Regions from separate parts of the Gordonia sp. KTR9 genome, predicted to be linked through region 1. Evidence: predicted binding sites of a transcription regulator. Region 1 holds the regulator's gene; the other holds the start of a gene.
What was found. Region 1 encodes LexA, which represses DNA repair genes until DNA is damaged. Its sites were predicted from a motif close to CGAACANNTGTTCG; they were not measured.
Positions count from the first base shown of each region.

Region 2: KTR9_RS05755 (HNH endonuclease signature motif containing protein) is a predicted target of LexA. The motif match lies at 1,874-1,887, and genes of this name have one in related genera.

Region 1 is NC_018581.1:2,423,939-2,428,148, reverse strand. It holds gene hrpA (ATP-dependent RNA helicase HrpA) at 1-548, shown strand, start outside; gene nrdR (transcriptional regulator NrdR) at 522-1,013, opposite strand; gene KTR9_RS11820 (LysM peptidoglycan-binding domain-containing protein) at 1,113-1,652, opposite strand; gene lexA (transcriptional repressor LexA) at 1,920-2,624, shown strand; gene KTR9_RS11805 (phosphoenolpyruvate--protein phosphotransferase) at 2,602-4,210, opposite strand, start outside.
Region 2 is NC_018581.1:1,098,797-1,103,006, forward strand. It holds gene rplA (50S ribosomal protein L1) at 1-25, shown strand, start outside; gene KTR9_RS05755 (HNH endonuclease signature motif containing protein) at 126-1,844, opposite strand; gene KTR9_RS05760 (ABC transporter substrate-binding protein) at 1,989-3,014, opposite strand; gene KTR9_RS05765 (ABC transporter ATP-binding protein) at 3,097-3,927, opposite strand; gene KTR9_RS05770 (FecCD family ABC transporter permease) at 3,924-4,210, opposite strand, start outside.

The DNA of each region.
Region 1 (4,210 bases):
GGGATACCGTCGCCGGCGTCGACGACGCCGAGCTGACGGCTCTTCGCTCGCCACAAGCATTTTCGGAATTCCTGGAGCGTATCCGGCCACGGATCACGGAGGCCGCGCCGGACTACTTCTCGCTCGCCGTCGCGGCGCTCGAACGAATGGCGCCGGTCCGGGCGGCGATCGACCGGCACGCCGGTTCGCTGGCCGCCGACGACGTCGCCGAGCAGATCGACCACCTCGTGTTCGACGGATTCGTCGCAGCCACCGCCCGACGGCACCTGGAGAACCTGCCGCGCTACCTCGAAGGTGCGCAGGCACGTCTGGAGGCGCTGCCCGGGTCGGCAGCGCGCGACCAGGCCGGTGTGGCGGTCATCGATCGAGTCGTCGAACGGTGGGCCCAACGACTCGAACAGGTGCCGGAACACCGACGGGCGATCGTCGACGACGAAGCGCAGTGGCTTGTCGAGGAACTACGGGTGGGATTGTTCGCCCAGCGTCTCGGTACCGCGTTTCCCGTCTCGGAGAAACGGGTCCTACGAGCTCTGGACCGGCTCGGCTGAGACGGTGTCGGCCCGCCCGCCGGACGCCGACTTCAGGTCGTCGATCTCGCGCTGGAAATCCTCCACCGAGTCGAACGACCGGTACACCGAGGCGAACCGCAGGTACGCCACTTCGTCGAGATCGCGGAGCGGACCCAGGATCGCCAGACCGACCTCGTTGCTGGGGATCTCGGCCGATCCGCTGGCGCGCACCGTGTCCTCCACCTGCTGGGCGAGCTGGGCGAGTGCGTCCTCGGCGACGTGTCGGCCCTGACAGGCGCGTCGGACACCGCGCATCACCTTCTCGCGACTGAACGGCTCGGTCACACCGTTGCGTTTGACCACGGCGAGCACGGCGCTCTCCACGGTCGAGAAACGGCGGCCGCACTCCACGCACGAGCGGCGGCGTCGGATGGCCTGCCCTTCGTCTGCGACACGCGAGTCGATGACCTTGGTGTCGTCGTTCTTGCAGAAGGGGCAGCGCATCGTGTCCTCACGCAGGTCGCGGGACGCTGAAACGCAACGAATCCGTGCGCTCCGCCGCTTCTCGGCCGGCCCCTGTGACATCGAGGATACCGCCCGGCCTCAGCGGTACCGGGGGGTGAGCAGGGGCTGACCCACCTGCAGCGCACTCGTGGGCAGATCGTTCATCGCGACGATTTCGTCGATCACGATCTCGCGCGGCATCTCCGGCGCCACCCGGCCGGCGATCGTGCTCAGGGAGTCCCCCGCGCGCACGTGGACGACCTCCGCACTCACGGCGGCAGGGGTCATCGAGTCCGAGTAGTTCTGGCCGACGACGCCGAACACCCACACGACGAACGCCAGCCCGACGCCGGCGAGGACCGCCACCGCGGTGCGGCGACGGCGACGGAACACCGCGGCGTCCGGCGCGAGAGGGCCCCGGCCCCTGGACCCCACCGCCGATCCGCAGCTCGTGGCGCCGACACGCGGGGTCAGCGGTGACCCGCCCGCCGGGCGGTTGCCTGCCGGCCGGTTGTCGACCGGGCGCCGACCGTCGGACAGCGGGGCACGGGTCCGGACGCGATCGGCGCGATCGGTACGCGCCCGAACGGTGTCGGGACGGTCGGTACGGACGGGAGCGACGAGAGTGTCGGTGCGCATGGTGCCCTCCGAGTGTTCGGTGCGAGATCCTCTGGGTGAGATCTTCTGGTGTGATGTGTGGTGCCGTCGGTGTTCGAACTTCGATCAGGTGTTCGATGCACTGATGTTCGAATTTGTAGCACGGCGCACCGACAAAGTCTCGCGACACATCGAACAAATGTTTGAGGTGAGGGTTGCACTCCGCTAGGCTCGGACCCGGCTGAACATCCCCACCGGACATCCCACGGGCCATCTACCTGCACGTTCCGAAGACGAGAGGAACCGAACATGAGTGACACCGGCGACAGGCGCGGCCGAGCGCGGGGAGTCGACGACGAGGCCCCGATCGACGTCGCCGCCGCCGAGGCCTCACTCACCCCGCGACAGCTCGGGGTCCTGGAGGTGATCCGCCGCTCGGTTCGCGAGCGCGGTTATCCGCCCAGCATCCGCGAGATCGGCGACGAGGTCGGCCTCGCCTCGACATCGTCGGTCGCCCACCAGCTGCGAACGCTGGAACGCAAGGGCCTGCTCAAGCGAGATGCGAACCGGCCCCGTGCGGTCAACATCGCCCCGAGCGAGCCGCCGTCGCCGGAGACCCCCTCGGCCGGTCAACTACCCGAGCCGACCTTCGTGCCGGTCCTCGGTCGTATCGCGGCCGGTGGTCCGATCCTGGCCGAGGAGGCGGTCGAGGACGTGTTCCCGCTTCCTCGCGAGCTGGTCGGCGAGGGCTCGCTGTTTCTGCTGCGCGTCGTGGGCGAATCGATGATCGACGCGGCCATCTGTGACGGCGACTGGGTGGTGGTCCGGCAGCAGAACGTCGCCGACAACGGCGACATCGTCGCGGCGATGATCGACGGCGAGGCCACGGTGAAGACCTTCAAGCGTCAGGGCGCCAACGTGTGGCTGATGCCGCACAACGAACTGTTCGATCCCATCCCGGGCAACGACGCCGTGATCCTCGGCAAGGTCGTCACCGTGATGCGGCGAATCTGACCTCTCCGCCGACCGAACGGTCGAGCACTGCCGCGGCCGCTTCGCGCGCCGCGGCAGGATCGGACGTGGCCAGCGCGGCGTCGGCGGCAGCACGGCAGTCCTGGGTGGTCACCGCACCGAGCCTGGCCCCCACCGCGGCGGCCGCGGCGGGCGCACTGGACAGCGAGGTCACCCCGAGACCCACGAGGACGCAGGCGAGATTCGGATCGGCGGCCGCCTCACCGCAGACCCCGACCGGCTTGCCCTGTCGGACACCCGCTGCGGCGACACCCGCGATCAGGCTGAGCACGGCGGGTTGCCACGGGTCGGTCAGCCCGGCGAGATCGGCCGACATCCGATCGGCCGCCATCGTGTACTGCGTCAGATCGTTGGTACCGATGGACACGAAGTCCACCTCGGCGAGCACGGCCTCGGCGAGGATCGCCGCCGCGGGCACCTCGATCATGACCCCCGCGACCAGACCCCGACCCCGGACTTCCGCGGCGAACACACGCGCCTCCGCCGGCGAGGCGATCATCGGCGCCATGACCCACGGCGCGACCTTCGAGCCGGCGGCGGCCAGCGCGATCGCGTCGAGCTGATGTGCGCGGATCTCGGGATGCGCCAGGGCGATTCGATCCCCACGGACCCCCAGCGCCGGATTGGACTCGTCGGGATGCGTCACGAAGCGGAGCGGTTTGTCCGAGCCGGCGTCGAGGGTGCGGATCACCACCTTCCGCCCGTCGAAAGCACCGAGGACCTCACGGTAGATCCCGGCCTGCTCGTCCACCGACGGTTCGTCCGCGCGTTCGAGGAAGGCGAGTTCGGTGCGGAAGAGTCCGACACCCTCGACGGGGTGTCCGGCCGCGGCCCGTGCCGACGATCCGTCGGCGACATTGGCGAGCACTGACACACCCACGCCGTCGGCGGTGCGCCCCGGACCCGTCCAGCCGGCGACGACCTCGGCGCGTCGCCGGTCCTCCTCGACGCGTGCCCGGGCCGTGTCCGCATCGGGCTCGACCTCGATGCGACCGGTTGTTCCGTCGACGAGAACGGTTGTGCCGGGCTCGATCTCGGCCAGATCAGTGACCGCGACGACGCATGGGATCCCCAGCTGCCGCGCGATGATCGCGGTGTGACTGGTGGGGCCGCCCAATCGGGTGACGAGCGCGATCGTGCTCGCCGGGTCGAGGCCGGCGGTGTCGGCGGGCGCAAGATCGTCGGCGAGTAACACCGACGGCACCTGCGGTGTCGGCACACCCGGCTCGGGCAGGCCGAGCAGTTCGGCGAGCACGCGGTCGCGGACGTCGTTGAGATCGGTGACCCGCTCGGCCATCAGCCCGCCGAGTTTGGTGAACACCGCCGCGAACTGCTCGGTGGCCGCGACGGCCGCGGCTTCGGCGGAGGCGCCCTTGGTGATGAGCGCCGTCGCGGAACCGATCCATCCCCGGTCCTCGGCCAGCCCCGCGGTCGCCGCGAGCACCTCCGCGGCCACCCCGGTGTTCTGGGAGGCGCGCGTGCGCAGTCGCGCGGCGACGGCCCCGGCAGCCGAGGCGAAGCGCGTCACCTCGTCGGCGCGGCGCTCCTCGGGGATCTCCACGCCGACG
Region 2 (4,210 bases), 1.3 Mb from region 1:
CTTCGCGGAGGCACCGCAGGCCTGATCTCGCATCAGGCGCACTGACACCCACGAGGGGCCCGGCATTCCGATGTCGGGCCCCTCGTGTTGTGTCTGCGTGGTCCGCTCGCCGCGTTGCGTGGCACTCATGCGTGGTCGGTGAGTATGCGTGTGAGGGCTGCTTCGACTGGGGTCAGGGGTTGGGTGGCGTGGTGCTCCGGCGGTGCCGGTGGGTGGACGAGTTGTCGGTAGGCGAGTTCGAGGCGTCGGCCGCGGTCGCCGTGGCCGATGGCGTCGGGGCGCGCCTGGTCGCCGGGCCCCCTGCTCCCTGAGGAGCGCCCGGAGCTTGCGGAGGGCGCGTCACGAAGGGTCCGGCGACCGAGCCTGCGAAATCCTCGCGTTGGTGGTCCGTGAATCTCGTCGCGCACGGTGTTCAGATGTTCTGCGAACCGCCGGGGTATGTCGGGTCGGCGGTTGAGGCGGTCGGGGTTGGGTGGCGCGCCGGGTTCGGCGTTCAATCGCCAGACGCAGCGGCCTTCGTCGGGTCCGGACCGTGCGATGCGGGTGGTGTACTGGCCGGGCTGGTCACCGACCATGCGGTTGTGTCGTGGGCAGGCGGGGGCGAGGTCGTCGATGTCGGTGAGACCGCCTTTGGCCCAGTCCTTGTGGGCGTGATGGAGTTCCACCTGCGTGGCGGGTTGATCGCACCCGGGAGCCGAGCACACCTCGCCGTCAGGGCGGGCGAAGGAGACGAAGCGCTGTTCGCGGGTGGCCAGACGCTTGCCCCTACCGAAGTACAGCGGCACGGCGGTGGCGTCTTTGAAGATCGCCAACCACGGCTGAACCTCACCGGCCATCGCGATCAGGTCGGGGATGGGCAGCAGGGTTCCGGTGGCGGTCGTGGCGAGCCCCGCTTCGCGGATCAGGTCGCCGAGGTCGGCTTTGATGATCAGCTGCACGGGCAGGCCACGGTGTGTCGTGCCGAGTGCGCCGTCGGCGAAACCGGCGGTCAGTGCGGCGTCGAGGGCGTCGTGATTTGTCTGGGCGGGGGTGCGGTGGTCGCGGTCGGCTGCGGTGGCCAGGGCGTCGGGGTCGGCGGCTCCGGCCGGCCCACGGGGTGAGGCGGGGTCGTCTGGGTTGTTGAGTCCGGGTTTGCCCCAGACCGCGAACATCATCGTGAGTCGGGCGACGAGTTCGGGGGTCAGGGTGCCCGACACCTTGGCGGTACCGTCAGCGCGTTGCCGGCCGATCCACAGGCCGCGGCGGCGTTTCTGGTCGGTGTCGTCGGCCAGGGTGCCGTCGGGGTCGAGGTGGGCGAGCAACCGCGCGCCGAGTTGGGTGATGTCGGCAGGCGTGTGGGCTTCGGCGATCTCGGCCATCTGTCGTTCGGCAGCGACTTTCACATCGTGCTCGACGGCGTGGGGAATTCGGTCGAGGACGTCGAGGGCGGCCTGGAGGTGTGCGGTCCCGACGGAACCTTCGGCGAAAGACTCTGCCAGTGTGGGGTGTTCGGGTGGCAGTGCTTCGCCGGTGTGGGTGAGGTGGGTGGCGGTCGCCTCACGCTGGTTGTTGCGGCGCATCGGGTCGGACACCCTCAGTCGGTGGGTGATGAACGCGGTGATGGAGCGGTATCCGGTGCGATGGGGTAGGTCGCGGTCGGCGATGGTGACCATCTGCCGGTCACCGGCGTAGGTGAGGCGGGCGATCGCTTTCTCGGTGTCGGCGGCGACGTCGACGAGTTCGGTATCCGAACACGCGCTCAGGTCGACGGTCTGTAGTTCACCGATCAGCCGGTGCAGTTCGGCGAGGAGTTCGGGCGCCCGCGACGTGGGCAGCGAACCGTCGATGTGCGTGGTGTCGGCCATGACGGTCACCCCCCCGAGAACCGTAGCTGCGAATGTACGTTCGAGTGTACACCGAAGTGGACGTACGGTGAGGCCAAAATCTCTGTTGTGCAAAGCTATTGAGCGACGGCGATCTGTCGGTGGCTTATGATAGGGCCGCTGACCTCACTCCAGCCAGTTGTTGCCCCCGAGGTCCAGTTGCGCGACGTCGAGCGCCGGGGTGATCCCGGATTCCGGTGCGAGACCGTGGTTCTCGAGGACGTTGCGCATGATCTCGGCGGCGTCGATGTTGAGCGGGCTCGACACCCACATCGCGTACGGCAGGTTCACGAATCGGTTCTCGCGCACCGCCTTGAGGTTTCGGCTCGCCGGGTTCGACCGGAGCGCGGCGATCTTCTCGTCGACCGACTGGCCGGGATAGTCGACGAACACGATGACGTCGGGGTCGGCGGTGGTGAGGCGTTCCCAGCTGACGGCGGTCCAGGTGTCCTGGATGTCCTCCGTCGCGTTGCGGGCGCCGGCGGCGTCGAGAATGCCCTGCGGGCCGCCGTAGGACCCCGAGGAGAAGATGGTGTCGGACACGCTGTCGAAGACGAAGGCCGTCGGCTTGTCGGTGGGTTGCGGAGCGGCGCGGAGCTTTTCGAAGCGATCGGACACTTCGTCGGCCGCGGCGGCGCCCTGATCCGGGTTGCCGGTGATGGTGCCGATGTTGCGCAGATCGGTGTCGAGCGCGACCCACGGGTCCATGGTGCCGCGCTGGGCCTCGCCTTCCACCTGTCGACATGCCTCGGACAGCTGGTACACGTCGATGCCGTGGGAGGCGAGGATCTCCGGCGTGATCCCGCGGGACTCGCTCATGCCGTAGTTGTATCCGGCGTAGAGCACCTGGGGTTCGGCCGCGACGATGTTCTCGAGAGTGGGGCGTTCGGCCGCGACCTCGTTGAGCGTGTCCACCTGAGGTCCGTACTCGAGCCGCAGGACGTCTTTGTCGCGGGCGAGCGCACTGACCGCCACCATGCTGTCCCGGGCGCCCGCCGCCAGTGCGATCGCGATCATGCCGCCGTCGTTGACGAACAGTCGATCAAGGGGCTGGGGGAATGCGACGTCGGTTCCGCAATTGGTCACGGTCACGGTGTTTTCCGACGCGGTGGTGCTGTCGGTTCCGCAGGCGGTGACAGCGCCCAGGGTCAACGCGGCGACCAGGACGCCTGCGATCGGATGGATTCGGAAGGTACGTGTACTCAAGGGTTTTCCTCTCACGGGGTGACTTTCGTCAGAGCTCGGGGGACAGGCGGGTTCGGGGCGCAGATGAGGTCGGGGTGTCGAGCAGCAGGTGCGGCAGACCCGTCGACGGGTGCGTGACGACAGTCCCGGACACCTCGAAGACGTTCGCCAGCAGATCCGGCGTCAAGACCTCGACCGGTCGGCCGTGGGCGACCACACCGCCATCGGAAACCACTGCGACGGAATCGAAGTGGCGTAACACGAGGTCGAGGTCGTGCATCGCCGCGAGGACGGTGGCGTCGAGTTCGTCGAGGATGTCCATCAACCGGAGGCGCCAGGCGGCGTCCAGGTGATTGGTGGGTTCGTCGAGCACCAGGATCGGGGTCTGCTGTGCGAGTGCACGGGCGAGCACGACGCGATGCCGTTCGCCGCCGGACAGGGTGGTGCACGAGCGGGTGCCCCAGCCGTCGAGGCCGACCCGCGCCAGCACGTCGGCGACCACCGTCGAGTCGTCGGAACTCCCCGTGGACCAGGCCGACCGGTACGGGGTCCGGCCGAGTCCGACCGCTTCGGCGACGGTCAGTTCGGCGGAGGGCTGTTCCTCCTGACCGACCACCGCGATCGACCGCGCGCGTTGCCGTGACGGGATGCGGTGCAGATCGTCGCCGCCCACGTCGATGGTGCCGGCGACCGGGCGTTCGAGACCGCACAGCGTGCGCAGCAGGGTGGTCTTGCCCGAGCCGTTGGGACCCACGATCGCCAGTCGGGTGCCCGCCGGGACGTCGAGGTGGACATCGCGCAGGATGACGCGCCCGCCTCGCCGGCACGCGAGTGCGTTCGTGAGCAACGCCATCGACGGGTGTCGGGGTGCGTCGGTCATGAGCCCCCGCCGAACACGTACTGGCGTCGACCCATGAGGAACAGGAAGATCGGTGCGCCGATCAGCCCGGTCACGATACCGAGAGGCATCTCCCGAGGCGCGGCGGCGACCCGGGAGATGACGTCGACCCACACCAGGAACAGCGCCCCGCCGCAGACCGCCACCGGCAGCATCGCGCGGTGGGTGGCGCCGACGAGCAACCGGGCGGCGTGGGGAACGATGAGACCGACGAAACCGATCCCGCCCGCCACCGCCACGAGGACGCCGACGAGGACGCCTTGAA